DNA from 3 places in the Pseudomonas sp. S3_G06 genome. Region 1 is predicted to be linked to each of the others. Evidence: riboswitches for the same ligand, from Rfam matches in the RefSeq annotation. Region 1 holds a riboswitch; each other region holds the start of a gene.
What was found. Region 1 has a riboswitch for cobalamin ahead of AB4N47_RS08065 (ABC transporter substrate-binding protein). Riboswitches for the same ligand answer to the same signal wherever they lie in the genome.
Positions count from the first base shown of each region.

Region 2: linked by a shared signal. The riboswitch ahead of cobW (cobalamin biosynthesis protein CobW) and the one ahead of AB4N47_RS08065 (ABC transporter substrate-binding protein) in region 1 are both predicted to bind cobalamin.
Region 3: linked by a shared signal. The riboswitch ahead of cobO (cob(I)yrinic acid a,c-diamide adenosyltransferase) and the one ahead of AB4N47_RS08065 (ABC transporter substrate-binding protein) in region 1 are both predicted to bind cobalamin.

Region 1 covers NZ_CP162738.1:1,744,271-1,754,546, reverse strand. The annotation lists gene AB4N47_RS08120 (carboxymuconolactone decarboxylase family protein) at 116-505, shown strand; gene AB4N47_RS08115 (GntR family transcriptional regulator) at 563-1,327, shown strand; gene AB4N47_RS08110 (NUDIX hydrolase) at 1,329-1,892, shown strand; gene AB4N47_RS08105 (DUF1330 domain-containing protein) at 2,031-2,327, opposite strand; gene ribBA (bifunctional 3,4-dihydroxy-2-butanone-4-phosphate synthase/GTP cyclohydrolase II) at 2,396-3,505, shown strand; gene AB4N47_RS08095 (ABC transporter substrate-binding protein) at 3,863-4,888, shown strand; gene AB4N47_RS08090 (ABC transporter permease) at 4,885-5,793, shown strand; gene AB4N47_RS08085 (ABC transporter permease) at 5,800-6,609, shown strand; gene AB4N47_RS08080 (ABC transporter ATP-binding protein) at 6,627-7,781, shown strand; gene map (type I methionyl aminopeptidase) at 7,909-8,700, opposite strand; gene AB4N47_RS08070 (ParD-like family protein) at 8,697-8,924, opposite strand; cobalamin riboswitch at 9,045-9,238, shown strand; gene AB4N47_RS08065 (ABC transporter substrate-binding protein) at 9,378-10,276, shown strand, end outside.
Region 2 covers NZ_CP162738.1:2,554,403-2,564,678, forward strand. The annotation lists gene AB4N47_RS11430 (GGDEF domain-containing protein) at 1-421, shown strand, start outside; gene AB4N47_RS11435 (TerC family protein) at 457-2,016, opposite strand; gene AB4N47_RS11440 (vWA domain-containing protein) at 2,374-3,066, opposite strand; gene AB4N47_RS11445 (ATP-binding protein) at 3,039-4,049, opposite strand; gene cobN (cobaltochelatase subunit CobN) at 4,280-8,128, opposite strand; gene cobW (cobalamin biosynthesis protein CobW) at 8,132-9,196, opposite strand; cobalamin riboswitch at 9,296-9,507, opposite strand.
Region 3 covers NZ_CP162738.1:3,380,986-3,391,261, reverse strand. The annotation lists gene AB4N47_RS15110 (C40 family peptidase) at 1-534, shown strand, start outside; gene AB4N47_RS15105 (C40 family peptidase) at 750-1,286, shown strand; gene AB4N47_RS15100 (PQQ-dependent sugar dehydrogenase) at 1,414-2,727, opposite strand; gene AB4N47_RS15095 (hypothetical protein) at 2,794-3,378, opposite strand; cobalamin riboswitch at 3,542-3,771, shown strand; gene cobO (cob(I)yrinic acid a,c-diamide adenosyltransferase) at 3,855-4,466, shown strand; gene AB4N47_RS15085 (cobyrinate a,c-diamide synthase) at 4,463-5,845, shown strand; gene bluB (5,6-dimethylbenzimidazole synthase) at 5,842-6,492, shown strand; gene cbiB (adenosylcobinamide-phosphate synthase CbiB) at 6,489-7,397, shown strand; gene cobD (threonine-phosphate decarboxylase CobD) at 7,390-8,382, shown strand; gene AB4N47_RS15065 (cobyric acid synthase) at 8,379-9,830, shown strand; gene cobU (bifunctional adenosylcobinamide kinase/adenosylcobinamide-phosphate guanylyltransferase) at 9,951-10,276, shown strand, end outside.

The DNA of each region.
Region 1 (10,276 bases):
GAATATCTGGCAAATCGCGTTGCAGGTGTTGGGGGTGCTTCGCACCCCGTCGGGGATAAATCCCCTCACCACAGGGTTCATTCCAACAAGGGGATCTGTGTTGTGAGGAGGAATGATGAGTAACGAGAAGTATGAAAAAGGTCTGAAAATCCGCACCCAGGTATTGGGCGAAGCCTACGTGCAGCGCTCGATCGAGAACGCCGACGACTTCACCCGCCCGCTGCAGGAAATGGTCACTGAATACTGCTGGGGCCATGTCTGGGGGCGTGAGGGTCTGTCGCTCAAGGAGCGCAGCATGATCAACCTGGCAATGATCTCGGCGCTCAACCGCCCGCATGAACTCAAGCTGCATGTGCGTGGCGCCTTGCGTAACGGCCTGAGTCGTGAGCAAATACGCGAAATTCTGCTTCAGATCGGCATTTATTGCGGCGTTCCGGCGGCCGTGGACAGTTTCCGGCTGGCCCGTGAAGCCTTTGCCGAAGCCGACGCCGAGGCCTCCAGTTAACCCTCGGCTGTTTTGATGCCCGTCTGGCATGGACAGCCAAGCTCAAGAGCGGACCCCATGAAACGCCAGCCACTCGACGACAGCTTCAAGGTCAATCGCAACCCCGTTACCCTGCGCGAAATCGTGCTGGACAAACTGCGTAGCGCGATCATGAATTTCCAGCTCATGCCAGGTGATCGTCTGGTCGAACGCGACCTGTGCGATCGTCTCGGCGTCAGCCGCACTTCGGTGCGCGAAGCTTTGCGTCACCTTGAATCCGAAGGTCTCGTCGAATTCGCCGATGCCAAAGGCCCGCGCGTAGCCATCATCACCCTCGACGACGCCGTCGATATCTACGAACTGCGTTGTGTGCTCGAAGGCCTGATCGTGCAACTGTTCACCCTGCGCGCCAAAGCCAAGGACATCAAAGCCCTGGAAAAAGCCCTCGATGACAACCGCAAAGCGTTGAAGGACGGCGAGCTGCAACAGGTCATCGACTCGGTGCAGGGCTTCTACGACGTGCTGCTCGAAGGCTCGGGCAACCATGTCGCCGCCACCCAATTGCGTCAGTTGCAGGCACGCATCAGCTATCTGCGCGCGACCTCGGTGTCCCAGGAGAACCGACGCGGCGCGAGTAATCACGAGATGGAAAAAATGGTCGAGGCGATCAAGAGCGGCGATCCGCTGGCGGCGCATCAGGCGTGTGTCGATCACGTCCGCGCGGCCGCCGCCGTGGCCCTCGATTACCTCAAGCGCAAACAGGAAGAAACCGGCGTCGCCGTCAAAGGCACCCCGGCGATCACCCTGCCGATCGCGCTGAAAGAACCCCGCATAGGTCAATGACATGTTCAGCCCGAGCTTTTGCCCGAAATGCGGTGGCCCTGACCTCGGTCAGCAGACGCCGCCGGGTGATACGCACGAGCGCCTGATGTGCCGCGGCTGCGGCTATATCCACTACGTCAATCCGAAGATCATTGCCGGCTGCATCATTGAGCAGGACGGCAAATATCTCCTGTGCCAACGGGCGATCCCACCACGCCCGGGCACCTGGACTCTGCCGGCCGGTTTCATGGAAAGCTTTGAGACCACCGAGCAGGCGGCGCTGCGCGAAGTCTGGGAAGAAAGCGGCGTGCGCGCGGAAATCGTCTCGCCGTATTCGATCTTCAGCGTGCCGAAGATCAGCGAGGTGTACATCATCTTCCGCGCCATCGCCCTGGAGATCACCGGGCAGTACGGGCCGGAGACCATGGATTACAAGTTCTTCGCCCCTGAAGAGATTCCGTGGGAGCAGATCTACTACCCGGCGATCCGGCAGATTCTCGAGCGCTATATCGAAGAGCGCCAGGCCGGCGTTTACGGGATTTACATGGGCAATGATGACAGCGGCAAGATCCATTTCATGCGCTAAAAATCACCTTCCCCCTGATCGTTCCCACGCTCCGCGTGGGAATGCCTCTACGGACGCTCCGCGTTCGGCTCTGGATGGGACGCAGAGCGTCCCGGGCTGCATTCCCACGCGGAGCGTGGGAACGATCATCAGTGTGGCTTAAATTGGGTTGATGCCTTCAACGATGATGATCTCCGCCTTCGCCCATTCTTCGCGATAACTTTTCGCCTCCTGATACGCCGCCGAGCGGTAGCACGCCACGGCTGTTTCGTAGCTTTCAAACTCGATGATCACCGTGCGCTGTGGCGTCTGCCGCCCTTCCATCGCTTCGCTGCGCCCGCCTCTGGCCAGGAACTTGCCGCCGAATGCGGCAATCGCCTGCGGGGTGCGCTGGGTGTATTGGCTGTAGTGCTCGGCATCGGCTATATCCACATGTGCAATCCAGTACGCCTTCATAGTGACCTCTTTGTTGATTTTGTATTATGGTATACCAATATATTTCCAACGAACCCTGAGAGTCCAGCATGGCCTTCAACAGCATCGAAGAAATCATCGAAGATTATCGCCTCGGCAAAATGGTCCTGCTGGTCGATGACGAAGACCGCGAGAACGAAGGCGACCTGCTGCTGGCCGCTGATCGTTGCACACCGGAGGCTATCAGCTTCATGGCCCGCGAAGCGCGCGGGCTGATCTGCCTGACCCTGACCGACGAACATTGTCAGCGCTTGGGCCTTGAGCAAATGGTACCCGCCAATGGCAGCGTGTTCAGCACTGCATTTACCGTGTCGATCGAAGCGGCGGTTGGCGTGACTACCGGCATTTCTGCCGCCGACCGGGCCTGCACCGTTGCCGCCGCCGTCGCGCCGAATGCCCGCGCCGAAGACCTGGTGCAGCCCGGTCATATCTTTCCGTTGCGCGCCAAGGAAGGTGGCGTGCTGACCCGCGCCGGGCATACCGAGGCCGGCTGCGATCTGGCGCGCCTCGCCGGTTTCACCCCGGCCTCGGTGATTGTCGAAGTCATGAACGACGACGGCACCATGGCCCGCCGCCCGGATCTGGAGCAGTTCGCGCGCAAGCACGGGATCAAGATCGGCACCATTGCCGACCTGATCCACTACCGCCTGAGCACCGAGCACACCATCGAACGCATCGGTGAACGTGAGCTGCCGACGGTGCATGGCACGTTCCGCTTGATCACCTTCGAAGATCGCATCGAAGGCGGCGTGCACATGGCAATGGTCATGGGCGAGTTGCGCCGTGAAGAGCCGACCCTGGTGCGCGTGCATGTGATCGATCCACTGCGCGATCTGGTCGGCGCCGAGTACAGCGGGCCGACGAACTGGACGCTGTGGGCGGCGCTGCAACGGGTCGCGGCGGAAGGTCATGGGGTTGTGGTGGTGCTGGCCAATCATGAATCGTCGCAGGCCTTGCTCGAACGCGTGCCGCAGCTGACCCAACCGCCACGGCAGTTCAGCCGTTCGCAATCGCGGATTTATTCCGAAGTCGGGACTGGGGCGCAGATTCTGCAGAACCTTGGGGTTGGCAAGCTGCGCCACCTCGGTCCGCCGCTGAAGTATGCGGGGTTGACCGGGTATGACCTTGAGGTGGTTGAGAGCATTCCGTTCACCGAATGACCCTGTTATCGATACTCCCCTGTGGCGAGGGGATTTATCCCCGTCGGGCTGCGAAGCGGCCCCGATTCCTGCCAACGCGATCCGCCAGAAATATCGCATGTCCCGCTTTCAGGGCTGCTCCGCAGCCCAACGGGGATAAATCCCCTCGCCACAGTTTCATTCGCTACACATTTGGATGAAGACCGGAAAGACAGATCCGCCAGATAACCGGTAAGGCAAAGTGCTTGCACAAAGTTTGGAATACCATAATATGATATTCCATAGACCGGACGAACAAAAAAACCGTCCAGCTACTGCTCCCGACAGGCGGGCAACAACGCAAGGCCCGCTCAAAAACACAACAATGAGGGCGTGAACATGGTGTTGAACAAAGCTGCAACCGCGATCTTTTTCGCGGGACTGCTCAGCGTTACCGGCCAGGCTGCAATGGCTGCCGAAAGCGTGAATTTTGTCAGCTGGGGCGGTAGCACCCAGGATGCGCAGAAACAGGCCTGGGCCGATCCGTTCAGCAAGGCCAGCGGCATCACCGTCGTCCAGGACGGCCCCACCGACTACGGCAAACTCAAAGCCATGGTCGAGAGCGGCAACGTGCAGTGGGACGTAGTCGATGTCGAAGCCGACTTCGCTCTGCGCGCCGCTGCCGAAGGCCTGCTCGAACCCCTCGATTTCAAAGTGATCCAGCGCGACAGGATCGACCCGCGCTTTGTCAGCGATCACGGCGTCGGTTCGTTCTTCTTCTCCTTTGTCCTCGGCTACAACGAAGGCAAGCTCGGCGCCAACAAGCCGCAGGACTGGAGCGCGCTGTTCGACACCAAGACCTACCCCGGCAAACGCGCCCTGTACAAATGGCCAAGCCCCGGCGTGCTCGAACTGGCGCTGCTGGCCGACGGCGTTGCGGCTGACAAGCTCTACCCGCTGGATCTGGATCGCGCCTTCAAGAAACTCGACACCATCAAGAAAGACATCGTCTGGTGGGGCGGCGGCGCGCAGTCGCAGCAACTGCTGGCGTCCGGCGAAGCGAGCATGGGCCAGTTCTGGAATGGCCGTGTGCACGCCTTGCAGGAAGACGGCGCACCGGTCGGCGTGAGTTGGAAGCAGAACCTGGTCATGGCCGACATTCTGGTCATCCCCAAAGGCTCGAAAAACAAAGATGCGGCGATGAAGTTCCTCGCCAATGCCAGCAGCGCCAAAGGCCAGGCCGACTTCTCCAACCTGACCGCCTACGCGCCGGTCAACCTCGACAGTGTGGAGCGTCTGGATTCGACGCTGGCCCCCAACCTGCCGACGGCTTACGCCAAGGATCAGATCACCCTTGATTTCGCTTACTGGGCCAAGAACGGTCCGGCTATCGCGACACGGTGGAACGAATGGCTGGTCAAATGAAAATCGCGGCCACTGCGCCTCGTCCTTCCACTGCCACCGGGAGCGCCGCCGGCGCTGCCGGTTCGGCTTTCAAGCAACGCTGGCGCGGCGCCGGCAACCTCGCTCCGGCGCTGCTGTTCCTCGGCCTGTTCTTTCTCGCGCCGTTGATTGGCCTGCTGTTGCGCGGCGTGCTCGAACCTGTGCCGGGTCTCGGCAACTACGAACAACTGTTCGCCAACTCGGCCTATGCGCGGGTGCTGCTCAACACCTTTTCGGTGGCCGGGCTGGTGACGCTGTTCAGCCTGCTGCTGGGCTTTCCGCTGGCCTGGGCGATCACCCTGGTGCCGCGCGGTTGGGGGCGCTGGATCCTCAATATCGTGTTGCTGTCGATGTGGACCAGCCTGCTCGCCCGCACCTATTCGTGGCTGGTGTTGCTGCAAGCCTCGGGGGTAATCAACAAGGCGCTGATGGCGATGGGCATCATCGATCAACCGCTGGAGATGGTGCACAACCTCACGGGCGTGGTGATCGGCATGAGCTACATCATGATCCCGTTCATCGTGCTGCCGTTGCAGGCAACCATGCAGGCCATCGACCCGATGATCCTGCAGGCCGGCTCGATCTGCGGCGCCAGTCCGTGGACCAACTTCTTCCGGGTGTTCCTGCCGCTGTGCCGGCCGGGCCTGGCGTCCGGCGGTTTGATGGTGTTCGTGATGTCGCTCGGTTACTACGTCACCCCCGCTTTGCTGGGCGGGGCACAGAACATGATGCTGCCGGAGTTCATCATTCAGCAGGTGCAATCGTTCCTCAACTGGGGCCTGGCCAGTGCCGGCGCCGCGTTGCTGATCGCAATCACCCTGGTGCTGTTCTACTTCTACCTGAAGCTTCAACCGGAATCCCCGGTTGGCGCCAGTAACGCGAGGTAAGCCGACATGCTCCTGACCCCCAATGCCATGAGCCGGCGCATGCGTTTCGGCCTCTACGCCACGACTGGGCTGATCGGTCTGTTCCTGCTGTTGCCGATCGTGTTCATCGTGCTGCTGTCGTTCGGCTCCTCGCAGTGGCTGGTGTTCCCGCCACCGGGCTGGACGCTGAAATGGTACGGCCAGTTTTTCTCCAACCCCGACTGGATGAACGCCGCTGCCGCCAGCCTCAAGGTTGCCGTGCTGACCACGATCTGCGCCGTGGCCCTCGGTTTGCCGACCGCGTTTGCGCTGGTGCGAGGGCGCTTTCCCGGCCGCGAGATGCTCTACGGCCTGTTCACCCTGCCGATGATCGTGCCGCTGGTGATCATCGCCGTGGCGGTGTACGCGCTGTTTCTCAAGCTCGGCTATACCGGGACCATGTTCGCCTTCGTCGTCAGCCATGTGATCGTCGCGCTGCCGTTCACCATCATCTCGATCATCAACTCGCTGAAGCTGTTCGATCAGTCGATTGAAGACGCGGCGGTGATCTGCGGTGCCTCGCGCTTGCAAGCGGTGTTCAAGGTGACATTCCCGGCGATCCGCCCGGGGATGGTCGCCGGCGCCCTCTTCGCCTTCCTCGTTTCATGGGACGAAGTGGTGCTCAGCGTGATGATGGCAAGCCCGACTCTGCAAACCCTTCCCGTGAAAATGTGGACCACCCTGCGCCAAGACCTGACCCCGGTGATCGCCGTCGCTTCGACGCTGCTGATCGGCCTGTCGGTATTGGTCATGGTGATCGCCGCCGCGCTGCGCCGGCGCAACGAAATCAGCGCCTGAGCGCCCAGGAGTACGACATGAGTGCCGTGATCAAAGACGCATCCCAGCAGAGCGACAAACCCCTGGTCAGCCTGCGCAACCTGAACAAGCACTACGGCGATTTTGCTGCCGTCGATAACATCTCGCTGGACATCAAGGACGGCGAATTCCTGACCTTTCTCGGCTCCAGCGGCTCGGGCAAGAGTACGACGCTGTCGATGCTCGCCGGGTTCGAAACACCGAGCAGCGGCGAGATCCTCGTCAACGGCCAGTCGCTGGTCAACGTGCCGCCGCACAAGCGCGACATCGGCATGGTCTTCCAGCGCTATTCGCTGTTCCCGCATCTGTCGGTGCGCGACAACATCGCCTTCCCTTTGGCGATCCGTAAACTGGCTGCCGCCGAGCGTGAAAAACGCGTCGATGCGATGTTGAAGCTGGTGCAGCTCGAACAGTTCGCCCATCGCCGCCCTTCGCAACTGTCCGGCGGTCAGCAACAACGTGTCGCCATCGCCAGGGCACTGGTTTACGAGCCACGCATCCTGCTGATGGACGAACCGCTGGGCGCGCTGGACAAGAAGCTGCGCGAGGACTTGCAGGATGAACTGCGCCAGCTGCACCGGCGCCTGGGTATCACCATCGTTTACGTGACCCACGACCAGGAAGAAGCCATGCGGCTGTCGCAACGCATCGCGATTTTCAGCCACGGCAAAATCGTTGGTCTGGGCAGTGGTTACGACCTTTACCAGAATCCGCCGAATGCCTTTGTCGCGTCGTTTCTGGGCAATTCGAACTTCCTCAAGCTCAAGGCGCAAGGCAATGCGGCAGCGAGTTTCGAGGGGCAGTTGTTGTCGATTCGGCTGACGTCCGGGTTGCACACTGATCAGGATGTGCTGCTGATGGTGCGTCCGGAAAAGGCCTTGGCGCTGAGCACGCAGCAGGCGCTGGATGAGCCGCTGGCGGCGGGTTGGAATGAGGTATCGGCGAATGTTGTGGAGGTGCTGTTTCTCGGTGAGAGCCAGACGTGCAGCGTGGTCACTGCGGGCGGGACGTCGATGACGGTGAAAGCGCTGTCGGCGGCAGGCATGCCGCTCAAGGCCGGCGATCCGGTCCGGGTGCGCTGGGCGACGGCGGATGCTTGTGTTTACACCGAATGGACCGAGAGCGATTTGAACAAGGCTGCCGGTGCTCACTAGATTTCCAATCCACTGAAATCCCCCTGTGGGAGCGAGCCTGCTCGCGAATGCGCTGTGTCACTCAACATTAATGGTGACTGACACAACCTTTTCGCGAGCAGGCTCGCTCCCACAGGTTCGGGATTGTTCAATTGATCGGGGAATACCCTTCAATCTGATCCGGCCACGCCGTCAGCACTTCAAACCCGTTTTCCGTCACCGCGACCATATGCTCCCACTGCGCCGACAAGGAGCCATCCTTGGTCAGCACGGTCCAGCCGTCTGGCATGTTCTTCACATGGCGTTTGCCGGCATTGAGCATCGGTTCCACGGTGAAAATCATCCCGGCCTTGAGCTTCAGCCCTTGATTGGGAAAGCCGTAATGCAGGATTTGCGGTTCGTCGTGATAGACCTTGCCGATGCCATGGCCGCAGTACTCGCGCACCACGCTGAAGCCCTCCGCCTCCGCCAGGCTCTGGATCGCATGACCGATATCGCCCAGCGTTGCGCCCGGTTTCACTGCGCGAATGCCCGCGCACATCGCGTCGTAAGTGGTCTTGATCAGGTGCTGCGCTTCAGGAGTCGCCTCGCCCACCACATACATGCGACTGGTATCGCCGAACCAGCCGTCCTTGATCACCGCGATGTCGAGGTTGACGATGTCGCCGTCTTTCAATGGCGTACCCGATGGAATGCCGTGGCACACCACATCGTTGACCGACGCGCAGACGGTTTTCGGAAAGCCGTGATAACCGACGTTGGCCGGCACGGCTTTCTGCACATTGACGATGTAGTCGTTGCACAACCGGTCCAGCTCATCGGTGGTCACCCCGGCCTTCACATGCGGCACCAGCATCGCCAGTACTTCGGCGGCGAGTTTGCCGGCGGCGCGGGATTTTTCGATGTCGGCCGGCGTGTTGATCTTGATCTGGTTTCTCATGCGCTGACGGCTTCCTGAGTCAGTTGTTGCAGATCCAGGCCACCGTTCTGTTCGGCGCGGATCAGCAGGCGGCAAATGGCGCTGTGGTCGAGGTTGGGGTGCAGCTCGGCGAGCATGCCGATGCGCATCCAGTGCTCGGCCTGCGCGTTGATCGAGCGGCTGAGGGCGTTGCTGGAGATGCGCAGGTTCTCGTGCATGTCCTCTGAAATTTTTACGATGCCCATATTTGTATCCGATACGAAATGTATATGGAACGTATATTAATCAGTGCATACGGCCGATTGCAATGCCGACGACAAAATCGACGCTGTGGCAGATTCGCCTCCCCCTCCACCGTGCAAATCGACTACCATGCCGCCGCCGGTTTCCACACGGAATTAATAGGGAATCCGAAATGCTTGCACAGCATCAATCGGAACTGCCCCCGCAACTGTAGGTGCCGAGCCTGCTCCTCGACTGCCACTGGGTGAACCCCGGGAAGGCCGGAGCGTGGCGATGACGCATCAGTCAGGAGACCTGCCGGCACAGCGACTGACTAACCGGCGGGGTGTCCGGGAAGGACATCGTGCCGCGCGTATTTTCCCCGTGCCGGCCTTGCGCAGTTTCCACGACTGCGCCCGAGGTGTGTTTCCAACCGTACCCGCCCGCTCCCGTACGGTTCCCCTGGAGACTGCCCCATGCTGCTGCCCCGCGTTGCCACCCTGCTCACCGCTCTGAGCCTTTGCGCCCTGGCGCAAGCGTCGCCGACTGCGTATCCGCTGACCGTGGAAAACTGTGGCAGCAGCCTGACCTTTCAGCACGCGCCTGCGCGCACGGTGACCATCGGCCAGGCCGGTACGGAAATGCTTTATGCCTTGGGCCTGGGCGACAAAGTCGTCGGCACCTCGTTGTGGTTCAACGACGTGCTGGGCACATACAAAGCGCAGAACGACAGGATCGAGCGCCTCGCCGACAACGAGCCGAGTTTCGAAGCGGTGATCGCTAAACGCCCGGAGCTGGTTGCCGTCGAGCTGGAATGGATGGTCGGCCCGCAAGGCGCGGTCGGCACTCGCGAGCAGTTTCATGAACTGAAGATTCCTACCTATCTGCTGCCCTCCGATTGCGAAGCCAAGGACAACCTCGTCGGCTCGGACGGCACGCGGCTGGCGCCGTTTCGCATCGACAGCATCTACAAAGCCGTGAGCCAGCTCGCAGCGATTTTCGATGTGCAGGCGCGTGGCGAGCAGCTCAATGAGCAGCTCAAAGCCAGCCTCGCGCAGTCGATCGCCACCGCGAAAAAGCAGCAGCGCAAAGACGTCAGCGCCCTTGTGTGGTTCTCCAGCGCCGAGATGGACATCGAGCCGTTCGTGGCCGGGCACAAAGGCGTTCCCGATTTCATGCTCAGCACCCTCGGCGTGCGCAACGTCGTCGAGTCGGATGAAGAATGGCCGACCGTCGGCTGGGAAACCATCGCCAAGGCCAACCCGACATTTCTGGTGATCGCGCGCATGGATCGTCGGCGTTTCCCGGCGGACGACTATCAGAAAAAACTCGCCTTCCTGCGCAGTGATCCGGTGACGCGCAACATGGACGCGGT
Region 2 (10,276 bases), 810 kb from region 1:
GACCCACGCAGGGCAACGGCTGCTGGCAAGCCCGCGCGAGCGCGATCATTACCTGATGATGATCGACATCGACAACTTCAAGAAGGTCAACGATACCTACGGGCATGACATCGGTGATGAGGTGCTCATTCGCGTCGCAGCCGATATCAAGGCAGTGATGATTTCGTTTGACTACGCGCGTATGGGCGGTGAGGAGTTCGCGATCTATCTGGCGGGAGTGCGGCGCGAGGATGTTGAAAGCCTTGCCACGCAACTGTGCCAGTCAGTGCGTGAACACCCCACCCGGCACCCGGTCACCATCAGCATCGGCATTACCCGGGTGGCCGAGGGTGACTCGTTGAATCAGGCGCTGATCAAGGCGGATGCGGCGTTGTACGAATCAAAGCATACGGGCAAGGACCGCTTTACGTTTTATCAGTAACAAGCGCAGCGACCGCTGCGCCATTCCACGAATGCTCAAGCCACCTCACGCTCCAGCAACACCCGCGTCACCCGTCGCTCTTCAACCGCTTTGACGGTCAATTGCCAGCCCTCGTATTCCAGTCGATCGCCGGTCATCGGCAACCGATCCAGCAGACTCATTACCAACCCGGCCATGGTCTGATAATCCTCGGTCGGCTCGGCATCGAAGCCGGTACGCTGGCGAACGCGGGCCAAGGGCAGCGCGCCACTGACCAGAAACCCGCCGCGCTCTTCGACCACATCAGGGCCTTCGATTTCACTGGCATCGGGCAACTCACCGGCGATCGATTCGAGGATGTCGGTCATGGTCAATACGCCGACGAAATCGCCAAACTCATTGACCACGAAGGCGATGTGCGTCGATGCCGCGCGCATCTGCTCCAGGGCATTGAGGATCGAATAACTGTCGAGCAGATTGACGGTCTTGCGTGCCAGATGCTCAAGGTTCGGCTCGTTGCCGGCCAGATACTCCTTGAGCAATTCCTTCTTGTGTACGAAGCCCAGCGGCTCGTCCACCGCGCCATCGCGAATCAGCGGCAAGCGTGAATACGACGAATGCATCAGCTTCGTGCGAATGGCTTCGGCGTCATCGGCAAGATCAATCAGGTCAACGTCGGCGCGCACCGTCATCAGGTTGCGAATCGGCCGCTCCGCCAGTTGCAGCACACCGCTGATCATCACCCGCTCACGACGGTCGAACAGCTCGGCCACCGGCGCTTCACCGTTGTCCAGCAGGTCGGAGATTTCCTCACCAACCTCCTCCGCCGCCAGCTTGCGGCCACCGAGCAGACGCATCACCGCATGGGCTGTGCGCTCGCGCATCGGGCGCACGCCCTGCATCGAACGTTTGCGCCGAGCCCGGGCGATCTGGTTGAAGACTTCGATGAGGATCGAGAAACCGATCGCGGCGTACAGGTAACCTTTCGGAATATGGAAGCCCAGACCTTCTGCGGTCAGGGCAAAACCGATCATCATCAGGAAACCCAGACACAGCATGATCACGGTCGGATGTGCGTTGACGAAGCGGGTCAGCGGCTTGCTGGCGACGATCATCAGGCCGATGGAAATGATCACGGCGATCATCATCACCGCCAGTTCATCGACCATGCCCACAGCGGTAATCACCGCATCGAGGGAGAACACCGCGTCGAGCACCACGATCTGCGCCACGATCGGCCAGAACAGCGCGTAGGTTGTGTTGGTCGAGCGCTCGCCGACATGGCCTTCGAGGCGCTCATGCAACTCCATCGTCGCCTTGAACAACAGGAACACGCCACCGAACAGCATGATCAGATCACGACCGGAGAAGCTCTTGTCGAACACCTCGAACAACGGCTGCGTGAGCGTAACCAGCCAGGAAATGCTCGCCAATAGGCCCAGGCGCATGATCAACGCCAGCGACAGGCCGATGATCCGCGCGCGATCACGCTGATGCGGCGGCAGTTTGTCGGCAAGAATTGCGATGAACACCAGGTTGTCGATACCCAGTACCAGTTCCAGCACGATCAGAGTCAACAGGCCTAACCAGGCTGTGGGATCCGCTAACCATTCCATAAAACGTCTCGATCTCTCTTCAGTGAATTCAGGCGGCCGGACACGGCGAAGTGCAACGCAAAGGCTCAAGAGCCGCGTTATCAACCATAGTCGGAAGTCGGAAGACGGGGTGCTGCGAAAGGATCAAGACCGCGCGAAGGCGTGCTGGAGAGTGCTGACTGGGAGGCTCCGAGAGGGTGTTCATGTAGATCCTGAATGAAAAATGGCCTTGGAGCGTACAGGTTCAACCGGCCTGTTCTACAGAGGCAAATCATTTCAAAATCTGTATGAATGAACTCGACCGGAGATTTTCAGCGTTGCTGAAGACGCCTTCGCGAGCAGGCTCGCTCCCACAGGGTGCGAGCGGCGCGGCGGATTTCAGCGCAAACCCAGCTCATCGATATGCTGATACTGCGCTTGCAGCGCGGTCGCCAGATCCTTCGCCCGGCCCAGTCGAATCGGCCCGCGCTCGATGTCGATGAGCAATCCGGGGCACGCCAGCACGGGCAACGCCGACAGCTCTTTCACGCGACCATCGGTCACGATCAGGCAGCGTTGCTGTTCGGCGGGAAAACGCTTGCGCCGCAGCGTCAGCCATTGCTGCGCCTGTTCCAGTGCCGCGAGCAACGGCGTGCCGCCACCGGCGCCCAGACCGTCGAGCCAGACGCGCAGGCCGCTTGAGGCCTTCAAGCCTTGCACCTGCCATTTCGGCGCAAAACCACTGGCGGTCAGCAACGCCAGCCGCGCCCGCTGGTGGTAAGCATCGTCGAACAACTGCGCGAGCAGGCCCTTGGCATCGCTCAAGGCCTGATGGCGACGGGTCGAGGCCGACGCGTCGACGATCACCAGCCAGATTTCATGGGGCGAGCGGGTACGCTGTTGAAACAGCAGATCGGCGCGGCGCTGGGGGCGGCCATTGAGCAGCGTGCCCGGCCAGTTCACCGATCCGCTGCCGGCCGCATGCCGCTGGCCCTGGCGGCCATTGTCTAGTTGTCCGGCACGGGGTCTGGCATTCGCCCCCGCGTCGGACCGGGGGCGAATGCCTAGGGCTTTTTTGCCAGTGGTGGCCAGCTCGGAACTTCGCGGCGGGTACCGGTGGCTTGCGCCGTCGCCGGCATCTCGCCCCACTGGCCCTGCCCTTCACCGGATTTGCTGTCTGCGCCTGACGGAGATTGCGCTTGTGGCTCCGCGCCGGCCAAGGGCTGCTCGCGACGGCGATGGCGCAGGGCAAATTCGGCCACCGCGTCGATGTCCTCTTCAGCAATCGCATCCGCCCCACGCCACGCCGCATGGGCGCGAGCCGCGCGCAACCAGACCAGATCGGCACGCAAGCCATCGACGCCAGCAGCGAAACAACGCTCGGTAATCAACGCCAATGCCGCGTCATCCAGTGGGATGGCTGCCAAGCGCTCGCGGGCGCTTTCACAGCGCGAACGCAGGATGTGTTGCTCGCTCGCCCACTGCGCGCAGAACCCTTGTGGATCGCTGTCGAAATCCAGCCGCCGGCGAATGATCTGTCCGCGTTCGGCGGGCGCGGTGTGGCCGCTGAGGGCAACGTTCAAACCGAAGCGGTCAAGCAGTTGCGGCCGCAGTTCGCCCTCTTCCGGGTTCATGGTGCCGATCAGGACGAATTTGGCCGAATGCCGATGGGAAATGCCGTCACGCTCGATCAGATTGGTACCGCTGGCGGCGACATCGAGCAGCAGGTCGACCAAGTGGTCGGGCAGCAGATTGACCTCATCGACATAGAGCACGCCACCGTCAGCCTTGGCCAGAACACCGGGCGAAAACTGCGCGCGACCGTCGCTCAGGGCAGCGTCGAGATCGAGGGTGCCGACCAGCCGCTCTTCGGTAGCGCCCAACGGCAACGTGACAAACTGGCCGCTGGCGAGCAGATCTGCCAGGCCCCGGGCCAGCGTCGACTTGGCCATGCCGCGCGGACCTTCGATGAGTACGCCGCCGATTTTCGGGTCGATGGCGGTCAGGCACAGGGCGAGCTTCAAGTCATCGGCGCCGACCACGGCGGAGAGTGGGAAATGCGGGGTGTCGGTCATTTGGGTTTTCCCTTTCGTGGTCTTTGGTGTGCTTGAGTTTTAGTGGGGTGTCAGTTGGGTGGCCCTCACCCTAACCCTCTCCCAGAGGGAGAGGGAACTGATCCGGGTGTTCTTGAAAGTTGCGCCGACCTGAATTATCGATTTGAACTCAGGCCTCAAAACCAACACAAATCGGCTCCCTCTCCCTCTCCCTCCGGGAGAGGGCTGGGGTGAGGGTAGCTTTTTAGCGGCTACATATCTTCCTCGACATCCAACAGCAAATTCTCCAGCGCCTCTTTATAAGCCCCAGGCTCCTGCCACATCCCGCGCTGCTGCGCTTCGAGCATGCGTTCGGTCATGTCGCGCAACGCATGCGGATTATGTTCACGAACAAAATCCCGGGTCGCCGGATCAAGCAAATATGCCTCCGCCAGCAACGCATATTGATGGTCATCGATCAACTGCGTAGTCGCATCGAAGGCGAACAGATTATCAACCGTCGCCGCCAGTTCGAACGCGCCTTTGTAGCCGTGACGCTTGATTCCGTCGATCCACTTCGGATTCGCCGCGCGCGCGCGCACCACGCGGTTCAACTCTTCCTTCAGGGTACGAATCTTCGGCAAATCCGGCTGGCTGTGATCGCCGTGATAGCTGGCCGCCGCTTCGCCACGCAGAGTCTCCACCGCCGCGAGCATGCCGCCCTGGAACTGGTAGTAATCGTTGGAATCGAGCAAGTCATGCTCGCGGTTGTCCTGGTTTTGCAGAACTGCCTGCACCTGGCTCAGGCGCTGGCTGAACTGCTCGCGGGCAGCCGTGCCCTCGTCGGCGCCGCCGTAAGCGTAGGCGCCCCAGTTCAGGTAGACCTCGGCGAGGTCTTCGCGGCTCTGCCACAGACGCCCATCGATCGCGCCTTGCACCCCGGCGCCATACGCCCCCGGTTTCGCGCCGAAGATGCGCCACCCGGCCTGACGCCGCGCGGTGTCTTCATCGACGCCCGACTGCAACAGCGCCTCGCGTTCGGCACGTACCTTGGCGGCCAATGGGTTCAAGTCATCCGGTTCATCCAGCGCGGCCACCGCTTGCACGGCGGCGTCGAACAGGCGGATGAGATTGGCAAACGCATCACGGAAAAACCCCGAAACCCGCAATGTCACGTCGACCCGCGGACGATCGAGCAGACTCAGCGGCAGAATCTCGAAATCATCCACACGCTGACTGCCCGTGGCCCAGATCGGACGCACGCCCATCAACGCCATGGCCTGAGCGATGTCGTCGCCGCCGGTGCGCATGGTTGCGGTGCCCCACACGGACAAGCCGAGCTGGCGCAAGTGATCGCCGTGATCCTGCAGGTGTCGCTCAAGAATCAGCGTTGCCGACTGGAATCCGATGCGCCACGCGGTGGTGGTCGGCAGATTGCGCACGTCCACCGAATAGAAGTTGCGCCCGGTCGGCAGCACGTCGAGACGGCCACGGCTCGGAGCACCGCTGGGGCCGGCAGGGACGAAACGACCGCTGAGGGCGTCGAGCAGCCCGCGCATTTCGGCCGGGCCACAAGCATCGAGCCGTGGGGCGACGACTTCGCGCAGATGCTCGATTATCGAATTAACCTCAGCCCAACCCGACCCTTGTGGGAGCGAGCCTGCTCGCGAAGGCGTCGGGTCAGACAGCTGTTCTTTTACTGACACACCGCTTTCGCGAGCAGGCTCGCTCCCACAGGGCACGTTCAGTGTTTGGGAGATCAAGTCTGCGGCAAACAATTCGAGGCGCTCGCGGGTGTCGCCGGCGGTGCGCCAGACTTCTTCGCTGATGGTCTGCAACTCGGTCGGACGCGGGCCGTTCCAAGGATCGGCCAAGGCGCAATCCAGCGGATCAAAACCGAGATCAAACGCGTTGGCCAGTGCTCGCAGCAGACTCGACTGCGCGCCCTTGCCGTCACCGCGCGGGATGCGCAGCAACGCCAGCAAGGTGTCGATACGCAAGCGCCCGCTCGGCGATTCGCCAAAAATGTGCAACCCATCGCGAATCTGCGATTCCTTCAGGTCGCACAGATAAGTGTCCAGACGCGGCAACCAGATCGCCGCATCGGCGTCGCTGTCCAGCGCTGCATCCAGTTGCAGTTCCCTGTCGATCTGCGTGTCCCGCACCAGTTGCAGAATGTCGCGTTGCAACTCGCGGGCACGGCGCGGATCGAGCAGTTGCGCCTCGTAATATTCGTCGGCCAGCAGCTCCAGATTGCGCAGCGGGCCGTAGGTTTCGGCGCGGGTCAGCGGTGGCATCAAGTGGTCGATGATCACCGCCTGCGTGCGGCGTTTGGCCTGGGCGCCCTCGCCCGGGTCGTTGACGATGAACGGATAGATATTCGGCAGCGGCCCTAGCAACGCATCCGGCCAGCAGTTTTCCGATAGCCCAACGCCCTTGCCCGGCAGCCATTCGAGATTGCCATGCTTGCCGACGTGGATCACGCCGTGGGCCCCGTAGGTGTTGCGCAACCAGAAATAGAACGCCAGATAGCCGTGCGGCGGGACCAGATCCGGGTCGTGATACACCGCGCTCGGATCGACCTGATAACCGCGTGCCGGCTGGATGCCGACAAAGGTCAGACCGAAACGCAGACCGGCGATCATCAGCCGGCCGTCGCGACACATCGGATCGTTGTGTGGCGATCCCCAACGCTCGACTACCGCCGCGCGATTCGCCTGCGGCAACGCATTGAACATTGCCAGGTAATCGTCCATCGCCAGGCTCTGCTGGCACGGGCGCAAGTCGAGACTGTCGAGGTCGTTGCTGACGCCGCCGAGCAGTTGCTGGATCAGTTCGGTGCCGCTGTCGGGCAACTCGGCCGTGATCGGATAACCTTCGGCACGCAATGCGCGGAGGATGTTCAGCGCCGCCGCCGGCGTATCGAGGCCGACGCCATTGCCGATGCGGCCGTCACGGGTCGGGTAGTTGGCGAGGATCAGCGCGATGCGTTTTTCGCCGTTCGGCACGCGTGCCAAAGCTACCCAGCGCCGCGCCAGTTCGGCGACGAAATCCATGCGTTCGGGCTGGGCGCGGTAGCAGACCACATCGGACTGGCTGCGCTCGCTGCGCCAGGCCAGATCCTTGAAGCTGATCGGTCGGCTGATGATGCGCCCGTCAAGCTCTGGCAAAGCAATGTGCATCGCCAGATCACGCGGCCCGAGGCCCTGTTCGCTGTCGCGCCAGCCGGGCTCGTTGTCCTGGGCGCAGATCGCTTGAATTACCGGGATGTTGCGGCGAAACGGGCGCAGATGCGGTGCTTCGGGACTCGATTGGGCAAAACCGGTGGTGTTGATAATCACCCCCGCCTCGACTTCATCCAGCCAATCCTCGACCACCGACAAGCAACCGGGTTCTTTCAGACTGGCCACCGCGATCGGCAGCGGACTGAGCCCGGCTGCCTGTAAGCGCTGGCAGAACACATCGATGAACGCCGTGTTCGCCGCTTGCAAATGCGAGCGATAGAACAACAGCGCCGCCACCGGTTGACCGGGCAGCCATTCGGCTTGCCAGTCGCTCAGGGCAGCGCTGTTTTTCTGTGGGTGATAAATCGCCGTGCGCGGCAGGGTTTGCGGCTCGTTCCACGGGTAATCGCGGGCGAACCATTGGTGGCCCAGGCAACGGAAGAAATCCAGTGCATTGCCCATGCCGCCCTGACGCAGAAATTGCCAGAGTCTATCGCGTACTTCGGCGCTGACCGTGCTCAAGTCACTGAGCTCGGGGTCCGGGCGGTCATCGCCGGGCACCAGAATCAGTTGCACGCCGCGTTCGGACAACTCGACCAGCCGCTCGACACCGTAGCGCCAATAGGCAATGCCGCCGTGCAGTGAGATCAGAATGACCTTGGCGTGGCGCAGCACTTCGTCGACATATAGATCGACCGAGGCATGATTCTGCACCTGCATCGGGTTGGCCAGACGCAGGCTCGGGTAGTCATCGGGCAATTGCTGCGCAGCCTCGGCGAGCAGCGCCAGGCTGGAATCGCCGCTGCACAGGATCACCAGCTCGGCGGGGGTTTGTCCGAGATCGGCAATGTTGTCGTCCGAGACGAATCCGCCGGGCTGGGTCCTGAGCAGGTGCATGGCTTAAACGCTGAGCGCAGCGCGCAATTGCGCTTCGAGTTGCGCGGCATCGAGTTCCTGACCGATCAGCACCAGACGCGTGACGCGCGCTTCTTCGGCGCCCCACTGACGGTCGAAATGCTTGTCAAAACGCGTGCCCACACCCTGGATCAACAGGCGCATCGGTTTGTTCGGAATCGCCGCGAAGCCTTTCACGCGCAGGATGCCGTGCTGCACCACCAGTTGCGTCAGCGCGTCGAGCAGCAGGCTTTCATCGGCTTGCGGCAATTCGATGGAGATCGAATCGAAGGCGTCGTGATCGTGGTCGTCGTCATCACCGTCATGGTGGTGATCGTGGTGGCTGTGGCGGCCGTCGATATGCTCTTCAGAGCCGGCGCCGAGGCCGATCAACACGTCGAGCGGCAGGCGGCCATTGCTGGCTTCGATGATTTTTACCGCTGGCGGCAGCTCTTCGGCGACTTCAGCGCGCACCCGAGCCAGATCTTCCGCGCTGGTCTGGTCGGCCTTGTTGAGGATGACCAGGTCAGCACTGGCCAGTTGATCGGCGAACAATTCGTGCAGCGGCGACTCGTGGTCGAGGTTCGGATCGAGTTTGCGCTGGGCATCGACCTGATCCGGGAACGCTGCGAAGGTGCCAGCAGCGACGGCCGGGCTGTCGACCACGGTGATCACCGCGTCAACGGTGCAGGCGCTACGGATTTCCGGCCACTGGAAGGCCTGCACCAACGGCTTTGGCAGGGCCAGGCCCGAGGTTTCAATAAGGATGTGGTCGAGATCGCCGCGACGGGCAACCAGTTCGCGCATTACCGGGAAGAATTCTTCCTGCACCGTGCAGCACAGGCAGCCGTTGGCCAGCTCATATACGCGGCCGCTGGCCTCTTCTTCGGTGCAGCCGATGGTGCATTGCTTGAGGATCTCACCGTCGATGCCGAGCTCGCCAAACTCGTTGACGATCACCGCGATGCGCCGGCCCTGAGCGTTGTCGAGCATGTGCCGCAGCAGCGTGGTTTTGCCCGAGCCGAGGAAACCGGTGACGATGGTGACGGGGAGTTTGGCCAGTGTTTTCATCGGTATGCCCTTTGGCAAGCGGCGGGCATACGGGACGAGAACCGGCAGCGCGCATGCACGCCGGAAGCATTCGCCACCGGATCACCCCGCCCGGTTGTAGTGAGAATCTGTGACGAGGCAGGTCTCCTGGCTGACGGCGTTCAGGCGCGAGACCTGGCGTCCATTGCGCCTTCCCGCTGGCTCATCGGTTGAGCTGGCAGTGGCGTGGCAACGAACATCACCGTTCACAGTTGCGGGGGCAGCCGCGGCTTTGACCGCGTTCCCTTCTTAGCTTCGGCGAGTGCCGAAGAACCTCGAAAGCGCAAGGCTACGCATGGGTCCGTCGTGGGTCAATGGTCGGTGAGTCTGAAACTGGGGGTATATCCGTTGCTGCGGTAACGGCTTCTTATGGTTTCGCTCTTACAGCGAGTCCCTTTTTCAAACGCCGGAGTGCCGGCCCAGCAAAAAAGAAACCAAAAGGCTTTGCCCCGGCGTACGGCCCGCTCGCTGGAGCTCGGGGTACCTTCGTTACGGAGGGGCAAAAGATCAAAAGCAACAGCAAAAGCAAAAGCCAGATCAAAAGATCGCAGCCTTCGGCGGCTCCTACAGTTGGATTGGGTACCACTTCAAGAACAGGTCGGCTGTCAGGCCGCCTTCGCGAGCAGGCTCGCTCCCACAAAAGCAAAAGCAAAGCAGCGCAGCTGCCCGCGGCGAAGCCGCCCCACTCAACAATGAGCGCAAGCTCGAGTGCTCTTGATCTTGATCCACCGGCGACGTCGGAAGGCTGAGTGGAGGGATTGATCCGGGCGTGGGAGCGCAGCGACCGTTCGACGAAGTCGAACACAGCGCAAGGAGGTGCAGCGAAGCAAACCGGAGCCGCTGCGCCCGGATCAGTCCCGTAGCGAAGGAACCCGAGCCTGCGAGGGCCGAACGTAGGAGCAAGCGTTTTTTTGCTTACTTTTTTTAGGCGTTTGTAAAAAAAGTGAGTCGCCGTAAGGGCGAAACCCTAAGCAGCCGTTACCGCAGCAACGGATATACACACAAAAACATCAGAAAAACCCCCCACCGCAGCACCGACAACTCCCCGGAAATTGACTAAAA
Region 3 (10,276 bases), 1.6 Mb from region 1:
CCGCCGCAACAGGTCAAGAATTCTGCTACCGCCCAGTCTTCCGTTATTTATCAGGAAGAGCTGGACACCGAAAAAGAACTCAACCAGTTCAACGGCAGCAAGCCATATCAGCTTCCTGTACTGGCTGACAGCATCCTCGAACGCGGCATGTCCCTGATCGGTACCCGTTACCGTTTCGGCGGTACCTCTGAAGCCGGCTTCGATTGCAGCGGTTTCATCGGTTACCTGTTCCGCGAAGAGGCGGGCATGAACCTGCCGCGCTCGACTCGCGAAATGATCAACGTTGATGCGCCGCTGGTTTCGCGCAGCAACCTTGAGCCGGGTGATCTGCTGTTCTTCGCCACCAATGGTCGTCGCGGTCGTGTCAGTCACGCCGGCATCTACCTGGGTGACAACCAGTTCATTCACTCCAGCAGTCGTCGCAGCGGCGGTGTTCGCATCGACAGCCTGGGTGACAGCTACTGGAGCAAGACTTTCATCGAAGCCAAGCGCGCACTCGCCATGGCGCCGACCGTGGTCACCGCTCGCAAGTAAACTGCATGTCGCTGCGTTCGCGGCGACAAAACGGCACGGCAATGGAGTAGACCTAAACTTTACAAGGTGAAGTTAAAGTCTTACTTGAAGTTTGCCGCGTAGCCGCTAGAATCCTGAATCTATATTGATGGCAAACCGCCTGCGTGATGACGCAGGCGGTTTTGTTTCTGTCCATTCGGCAGAGAAAGCCGCAGCCAGATCAGGATGTTCTGCTTATGACGATGTCGGCCCGCCTCACCTTGATCCTTTGCGCCGCGCTGCTCAGCGCCTGCGCCAGCCGTACACCGCCGCCAGCCCCCGTGGTTCGCGCGCCGATCGTGTTCGCTCCTTCCCAGGCTTTTTCCCCCGTTGCTGAAGACGTGCTGTTCCGTGCCCTCGGCCTGGTCGGCACACCGTACCGCTGGGGCGGCAACACGCCAGATTCCGGTTTCGATTGCAGTGGTCTGATCGGTTTCGTCTACCGCGACGCGGCGGGAATTTCGCTGCCACGCTCGACCCGCGAAATGATCGTCATGCAGGCGCCGAATGTCGGCAAGGAAGGCTTGCAGACCGGCGACCTGATTTTCTTCGCCACCAATGGCGGCTCGCAGGTCAGTCACGCGGGGATTTACGTCGGTGAGGGACGCTTCGTGCACGCACCGGCCACGGGTGGCACGGTCAAGCTCGATAGCCTGTCGAAGGCCTATTGGCAGAAGGCGTATCTGAGCGCCAAGCGGGTGTTGCAGCCGGGGCAGCTGGCGCATAACCCCTAGCGCGTATGCATAACTAATTGTGGGAGCGAGCCTGCTCGCGAAGGCGGAGTGTCAGTCGACAATGATTTGACTAATACACCGCTTTCGCGAGCAGGCTCGCTCCCACATTTTTTGCTTCGCGCTTAACTTACTTGCTGGCCGACACGCGCCACACCTTGTTCCCGACATCATCCGCCACCAGCAAGCCACCTTGCTGATCGATCACCACGCCCACTGGGCGGCCCAGCGCGTTTTCGTCCTTGTCGAGGAAACCGGTCAGCACATCCACCGGCTGCCCGGTCGGCTTGCCGCCAGTAAACGGCACGAAAATCACCTTGTAGCCGCTGTGCGGTTTGCGGTTCCACGAGCCGTGCTGGCCAATGAATGCGCCTTCCTTGAATTGCGCCGGCAAGCGGTTGCCATCGGCGAAGGTCAGGCCCAGCGAAGCGGTGTGCGGACCGACCGCGTAATCCGGAGCGATGGCCTTGGCTACCAGATCCGGATTCTGCGGTTTGACCCGCACATCGACGTGCTGGCCATAGTAGCTGTACGGCCAGCCATAGAAGCCGCCGTCCTTGACCGAGGTTATGTAGTCCGGCACCAGATCGCTGCCGATTTCGTCACGCTCGTTGACCGCTGTCCACAAGGCGCCGCTGGTGGGTTCCCAGGCGAGGCCGTTGGGGTTGCGAATGCCCGAGGCGAAGATCCGGTGATTGCCGGTCGCCCGATCCACTTCCCAGATCGCCGCGCGGCCTTCTTCCTGATCCAGACCGTTTTCGCCAACGTTACTGTTCGAGCCGACGGTGACGTAGAGCTTGTTGCCGTCCTTGCTGGCGATGACGTTTTTGGTCCAGTGGTGATTCAGCGTGCCGCCAGGCAAGTCGACGACTTTGATCGGTTGGGTCTTGATCTCGGTGGCGCCCGGCTCGTAGTTGAAGCGCAGCAGGCGGTCGGTGTCGGCTACGTACAAATCGTTGCCGACGAGCGTCATGCCAAACGGCGAGTTGAGGTTCTGCAGGAACACCGTACGGGTTTCTGCGACGCCATCGTGGTCGGCATCACGCAACAGGGTGATGCGGTTCGGGCTGGGCACGCCGGCGCCGGCCTTGCCCATGACTTTCTTCATCACCCAGCCACGAATGCCTTTGCTGTCATCGGGCTTGGGCGGCGCGTTGGTTTCCGCCACCAGCACATCGCCGTTGGGCAGCACATAGAGCCAGCGCGGGTGATCGAGGCCTTCGGCAAACGCCGCGACCTGGGTGCCGGCCGCTGCGGTCGGTTTCGCGCCGTCCGGCCAGCCCACCGCCGGGGCGATGTTCACTGTCGGGATCAGCGTCTTGTTCGGTTCGGGCAGTTTCGGTGACGGACCGGTGCCGTCGGAGACTTGCAGGCTGGAGGTTTCACCGCAGGCGGCGAGCCCGCCTGCGACGGCGATGATAAGAGCGAGTTGGGCCTTGCGCATTGCTGATCTTCCCTATGAATGCATTCCTAAACATAGAGGAGGGCGCAGGCCCGATGGTTCAACTGCTCAACCGCGGGCTTCCTTGAACAGCACGGCGATGCCCGGATGATAGTTGCCCGCGTCGCTGTGCAATTTGCGATAGGCGTAGGGGAAATACCAGGCCACGGCGCAGGTGTGTTCCTTTTGCAGGTCGTCGACCATGTCCTGCAATTCTTCGGGGCTGGCGCTGTGCTGAGGTTTTTGCGGAGCAACAAAGAGGCAGCCGAGCTTGAGATCGCTGGCGTAGCTGATGCGCTTGGCATCAACGGTGATGTCGAGCAGGGCCTGGGTCAGGTTGAGGTTGTTGACCCGTGGCCAGCGTTGCGTGGCCTGAATGAACGCGCGGTCTTCGGCGCCGGCAATCAGCAGGTCGGCGCGGGCATTGCGTTCGCCTTCTTCGTTCTGTTTGCGCGTGGCCGTGTCGTTCAGCGTGACCATTTCAGCCATCCACGCCGCTGCCGCGAGCAGGCCGAGATTGGCTTTCTCGTCGTGCCAATATGGCGTGTCGTTGTCGCCGCGAACGGTGTTGTAGCGATCGATACAGTCAAACCAGCGTTCCAGCAACGGGCGCAGGAATTCCAGGCGCGGGTTGCTGATGATCATGCCTTGCATCGTCGTCATCCTTATTGTTGTAGTGGGCTTTTTGGAAAAAAGCATGGCTCTTTGATATCACTTGTCACAGTCTGGCACAAGATTGCCGCTGCACAATTGAGCAGCGGCAGTTATTCGCGCGCAAAGCGCCTCTTCAATTGACGCTCCACCCCCAACCCTCTAACCTTCGCCGCTTGTTTCAGGTGCTCTGTGGCCCCGCGTCGACAGAGTGAAACAGGGAAGCCGGTGAGGGTGGTCTTCAAGCGAAGCCACGACGATCCCGGCGCTGCCCCCGCAACGGTGAATGAGTGAAAACTGCGCCTTGAGCCACTGCCTCGAAAGAAGCGGGAAGGCGCGCAGTCCGGCGAAACGCCGCTCATGAGCCCGGAGACCGGCCTGATCCATCTCAGCGGCATCACGGTGGGCGATGCCAGGCTTTTTGCCGTCTATTCTTGTGCCTGCCCGCCGTTATCCAGCCTCAACGGAGAGCTCCCCCCATGACTGATTCCCCCGAGCGTGACGAGCGCCATCTGGCGCGCATGCAGCGCAAGAAAGCCGTGATCGACGAACGCATTGCCAACTCGCCCGACGAATGTGGCTTGGTGCTGGTGCTGACCGGCAACGGCAAAGGCAAGAGCAGCTCGGCGTTCGGCATGCTCGCCCGCGCGATGGGCCACGGCATGCAGTGCGGCGTGGTGCAGTTCATCAAGGGCCGCAACAGCACCGGCGAAGAATTGTTTTTCCGCCGCTTCCCCGAGCAAGTGCGTTTCCACGTCATGGGTGAAGGCTTTACCTGGGAAACCCAGGATCGTCAGCGCGACATCGCCGCGGCGACCGCCGCTTGGGAAGTCTCGCGCGAATTGTTGCGCGACCCTTCGATCGGTCTGGTGGTGCTCGACGAATTGAACATCGCCCTCAAGCACGGCTACCTCGATCTCGATCAGGTGCTCAGCGATTTGCAGGCGCGTCCGCCGATGCAACACGTGGTGGTCACCGGTCGCGGCGCCAAGCCGGAAATGATCGAGATGGGCGACACGGTCACCGAGATGGGCATGCTCAAGCACGCCTTCCAGGCCGGGATCAAAGCGCAGAAAGGCGTCGAACTTTGAAGCAACCACGCCACTGCCCGGCGGTGTTGATCGCCGCGCCGGCCTCCGGTCAGGGCAAGACCACCGTCACCGCCGCACTCGCCCGTTTGCATCGCAATCAGGGGCGCAAGGTCCGCGTGTTCAAATGCGGGCCGGACTTTCTCGATCCGATGATCCTCGAGCGCGCCAGCGGTGCGCCGGTCTATCAATTGGACATGTGGATGGTCGGCGAGCAGGAAAGTCGTCGGCTGTTGTGGGAAGCCGCCGCCGAGGCTGATCTGATTCTGATCGAGGGCGTGATGGGCCTGTTCGACGGCACGCCATCCAGCGCTGATCTGGCGCGCCACTTCGGTGTGCCGGTGCTCGGCGTGATCGATGGCACCGCCATGGCGCAGACCTTTGGCGCCTTGGCGCTGGGCCTGGCGAAGTATCAGCCGGACTTGCCGTTCGCTGGCGTGCTGGCCAACCGCGTCGGCACCTTGCGCCATGCGCAATTGCTCGAAGGCAGCCTCACCGAAGGTCTGCGCTGGTACGGCGCGCTGTCCCGCGAGACCGGCATCGAATTGCCGAGCCGCCACCTCGGTCTGGTCCAGGCCAGCGAATTGAATGATCTGGATCTGCGTCTCGACGCGGCCGCCGATGCGCTGGCCAGCAGTTGCCAAGTCGCGCTGCCCCCCGCCGTTGAATTCGCCGCGCCTGACGTCATCGCCGCCGAGCCCTTATTGAAAGGTGTGCGCATCGCCGTCGCCCGTGATGAAGCCTTTGCCTTCACCTATGGCGCCAGTCTCGATCTGCTGCGGGCGATGGGCGCCGAACTGCAATTTTTCTCGCCGATCCGCGACACCCGATTGCCCGAGGCGGACAGCCTGTATCTGCCGGGCGGTTATCCGGAACTGCACCACGTCGCGCTGGCGCAAAACACCACGATGCTTGCAGCAATCCGCGCGCACCACGCGGCGGGCAAGCCGTTGCTCGCCGAGTGTGGCGGCATGCTTTATCTGCTGGATTCGCTGACCGACGTGGAAGGCACCCGTGCTGAGCTGGTCGGTTTGCTCAAGGGCGAGGCGGTGATGCAGAAGCGTCTGGCGGCGCTGGCGTTGCAGGCGGTTGAGCTGCCGGAAGGTTCCTTGCGGGGGCATACGTATCACCATTCGCTGACTACAACCGAGCTGACGCCGATTGCCCGTGGGCTGAGTCCCAATGGCGGGCGCGGCGCTGAGGCGGTTTATCGCGAGGGGCGGATGACGGCGTCGTACGTGCACTTTTATTTCCCGTCGAATCCGACTGCGATTGCGTCATTGTTTGCGCCAGACAGTGAGGCCGGCTTCGCGAGCAAGCTCGCTCCCACAATGGATGACCTGAACCCTGTGGGAGCGAGCCTGCTCGCGAAAGGGCCATGACCGACAACACATTCTCCGAAGCCGAACGCGCAGCGGTCTACAAGGCCATCGCCGAACGCCGCGACATGCGCCACTTCACCGGTGGCAGCGTCGAGCCGCAGTTGCTGCGTCGTCTGCTCGAGGCCGCTCATCAAGCGCCGAGCGTCGGCCTGATGCAGCCTTGGCGCTTCATCCGCATCAGCGATCGTGCTCTGCGCGGGCAGATCCGCGATCTGGTGGAAGAGGAACGCATCCGCACCGCCGAGGCCCTCGGCGAGCGCAGCGATGAGTTCATGCAGCTCAAGGTCGAAGGCATCAACGATTGCGCAGAAGTGCTGGTCGCGGCGCTGATGGATGATCGCGAAAAGCACATCTTCGGTCGGCGCACGTTGCCGGAAATGGACATGGCCTCGTTGTCCTGCGCGATCCAGAACCTGTGGCTGGCCTCCCGTGCCGAGGGCCTGGGCATGGGCTGGGTCTCGCTGTTCGAACCGCAAGCCTTGGCGGATTTGCTCAAGTTGCCGGCCGGTGCCAAGCCGCTGGCGGTGTTGTGTCTGGGCCCGGTAAAGGAGTTCTATCCGGCGCCGATGCTGGTGCTCGAAGGTTGGGCGCAGGCGCGGCCGCTGAACGAGTTGCTGTGCGAAAATTATTGGGGAGTGAGTCAATGAGTGTGGCGTTGCTGAGTGTCGCCGCAGTAGCGCTGGATGCGCTGTTCGGTGAACCGAAACGCTGGCATCCGCTGGTGGCGTTCGGCAATTTTGCCGGACGCATCGAGCAACGCTTCAACGCCGGCGGTCGTGGCTGGCGCAGTCATGGCGTCACCGCGTGGGTTATCGCGGTACTGCCGCTGACCTTGCTCGCCACAGCATTTTCCTGGGCGCCCTATGTCGGCTGGATCGTCGAGATTCTCGCGTTGTATTGTGCACTCGGCATGCGCAGCCTCGGCGAACATGTCGCGCCTGTCGCGGCGGCGTTGCGCGCCGATGATCTGGACGAGGCACGCAAGCGCGTCGGTTATCTGGTCAGCCGCCAGACCAATGAACTGGACAGCAACGCCGTGGCCCGTGCCGCCACCGAATCGGTGCTGGAGAACGGCAGCGATGCGGTGTTCGCTGCGCTGTTCTGGTTTGTCGTCGCCGGCGCGCCGGGCGTGGTCCTGTATCGCTTGAGCAATACCCTCGATGCGATGTGGGGTTATCGCAACGAACGCTTCGAGCGTTTCGGCTGGGCGGCGGCGAAAATCGACGACGTGTTGAACTACATTCCTGCGCGTCTGGTGGCATTGACCTACGCGCTACTGGGCAAAACCCGCCTCGCGCTCAAATGCTGGCGCACCCAGGCGCCGCAGTGGGACAGCCCCAACGCCGGCCCGGTGATGGCGGCCGGTGCCGGTGCGCTGGGCGTCGAGTTGGGTGGCCCGGCGATCTATCACGGCGAACTGCATGAGCGCCCGCAACTGGGCGAAGGTGCGCCGGCCGATGCCGATTCCATCGAGCGTGGCTGGCAATTGGTCCAGCGCGGCGTATGGTTGTGGCTGCTGATGCTTTGCCTGGGGGCGGAATTTTATGCTTGAGCACGGTGGCCGGCTGCGCAAGGCTGCACTCGATTACGGGATCGCCGAGGCCGACTGGCTTGACCTGTCCAGCGGCCTCGCGCCGTGGCCGTTCCCGATCCCGGAGATCCCGCTACGCGCCTGGGCGCGCTTGCCGGAAAGCGACGACGGTCTGGAACAGGCCGCCTGCGATTACTACGGCGCCGCGCAGGTGTTGCCGGTGGCCGGCTCTCAAATGGCCATCCAGTTGCTGCCGCGTCTGCGCCGGGCCGGCAAGGTCGGCGTGTTGTCGCCGTGCTATGCCGAGCATGCCGAAGCCTGGCGGCGCAGCGGTTACATCGTCCGTGAAGTGCTCGAGCAGGAAGTCGAATTCTTTCTCGACAGTCTTGATGTGCTGGTGGTGGTCAATCCGAACAATCCGACCGGACTCAGCCTGACCCCGGCACGCCTGCTCGACTGGCATGCGCGGCTGGCGCAACGCGGCGGCTGGCTGGTGGTCGACGAAGCGTTCATGGACAACACGCCGCAACTGAGCCTGGCGCCCTATGCGCATCAGGTCGGGCTGGTGGTGTTGCGTTCGTTCGGTAAGTTTTTCGGTCTGGCCGGGGTGCGCCTCGGTTTCGTTCTGGCCGAACGCAAGTTGCTCAAACTGCTCGCCGAACAGGTCGGGCCGTGGGCGGTGAGCGGGCCGACGCGAGTGCTCGGTACGGCGTGCCTGCAAGACACCGAGGGCCATACCCGTCAGCGGATTCGCAGCGACGAAGCGAGCGAACGGCTGGCGGCGCTGCTGACCCGTTGCGGTTTTGCACCGCAGGGTGGCTGCGCGCTGTTTCAGTGGCTGATCACCGAGCACGCCGAAGCGCTGCACGAATTCCTCGCCCGGCGCGGCATCCTCCTGCGCCTGTTCAGCCACAACAGCAGTGTACGTTTCGGCCTGCCGGCCGATGCCGCGCAAGAGCTGCGTCTCGAACAGGCTTTGCAAGCTTTCATCAAGGACCACCCATGACCACTCTGATGGTGCAAGGCACTACGTCCGATGCCGGCAAAAGCACTTTGGTGACGGCGTTGTGCCGCTGGGCCACCCGCCAGGGCGTGGCGGTGGTGCCGTTCAAGCCGCAGAACATGGCGCTCAACAGCGCAGTCACCGCTGACGGCGGCGAGATCGGCCGCGCGCAGGCAGTGCAGGCGCAAGCGGCCGGTCTCGAGCCGCACACCGACATGAACCCGGTGCTGCTCAAACCCAACAGCGACACTGGCGCGCAAGTGATCATTCATGGCCGCGCGGTGACGACGATGAACGCCGTCGCCTATCACGATTACAAGGCCATCGCGATGCAAGCGGTGCTCGCCTCGCACGAGCGACTCAGCGCTGCGTATCCGCTGGTAATGGTCGAAGGCGCCGGTTCGCCGGCGGAGATCAATCTGCGCGCCGGCGACATTGCCAACATGGGCTTTGCCGAAGCGGTGGATTGCCCGGTTTTGCTGATCGCCGACATCAATCGCGGCGGCGTGTTTGCGCATTTGGTTGGCACGCTGGAATTGCTCTCGCCGAGCGAACAGGCGCGGGTCAAAGGCTTCATCATCAACCGCTTTCGCGGCGATATCGCCTTGTTGCAACCGGGCCTCGACTGGCTGGAGCAGCGCACCGGCAAACCGGTGGTCGGCGTGTTGCCCTACGTGATGGACCTGCACCTTGAAGCCGAGGACGGCATCGACCAACGCCAGACCGACAAGGCCGAGCAGGTCTTGAAAGTGGTGGTGCCGGTGCTGCCGCGCATCAGCAATCACACCGACTTCGACCCGCTGCGTCTGCATCCGCAGGTGGATCTGCAATTTGTCGGCCCGGGCCAGGCGATTCCCGCCGCCGATCTGATCATCCTGCCGGGCTCGAAAAGCGTGCGCAGTGATCTGGCTTATCTGCGCTCCAACGGTTGGGACGCGGCGATCAATCGGCATCTGCGCTACGGCGGCAAGGTGCTGGGAATTTGCGGCGGTCTGCAGATGCTCGGTGAGCAGGTGCACGATCCGCTTGGGCTCGAAGGCGCTGCCGGCTCCAGCGCCGGTCTGGGGCTGCTGGCGTTCGAAACGCAGCTCGAAGCCGACAAGCAACTGCGCAACGTGCGCGGGCGGCTGGCGTTGGAAAACGCCGCAGTCAGCGGTTATGAAATCCATGCTGGCGTGACCACCGGGCCGGCACTGGAAAACCCGGCGGTGCATCTGGACGACGGTCGTTGCGATGGTGCGCAAAGTGTCGATGGCCAGGTGTTCGGCACCTATCTGCATGGCTTGTTCGAATCCCCCGAGGCGAGCGCGGCGTTGCTGCGCTGGGCCGGGTTGAATGATGCGCAAGAGGTTGATTACCACGGCTTGCGCGAACGCGACATCGAGCGGCTGGCGGATCTGGTGGAGAAGCATCTGGATACCGGGCTGTTGCGTCAGCTCTGTGGGATTTGAGTTGTCCGGGCTGGCCTCTTCGCGAGCAGGCTCGCTCCCACAGGGAGACGCGATCAACGGTGGGAGCGGGCTTGCCCGCGAAAGGGCCGGTTGTCTCACCACACATTTTTGGATGAACCCATGCTCCAACTGATCCTCGGCGGCGCCCGCTCCGGCAAGAGTCGTCTGGCGGAAAAACTCGCCAGCGACAGCCATCTGGCGGTGACCTATATTGCCACCAGCCAACCGCTCGACGACGAAATGAACCAGCGCGTCGCCCATCACCGCGCGCGCCGTCCGGCCGAATGGGCGTTGATCGAAGAGCCGCTGGAACTGGCCCGCGTACTGCGCGAATCCGCCGGCGCCGAGCGCTGCCTGCTGGTCGATTGCCTGACCCTGTGGTTGACCAATCTGCTGATGCTCGACGACAGCAAACGTCTCACCGCCGAGCGTGAAGCCTTGCTCGA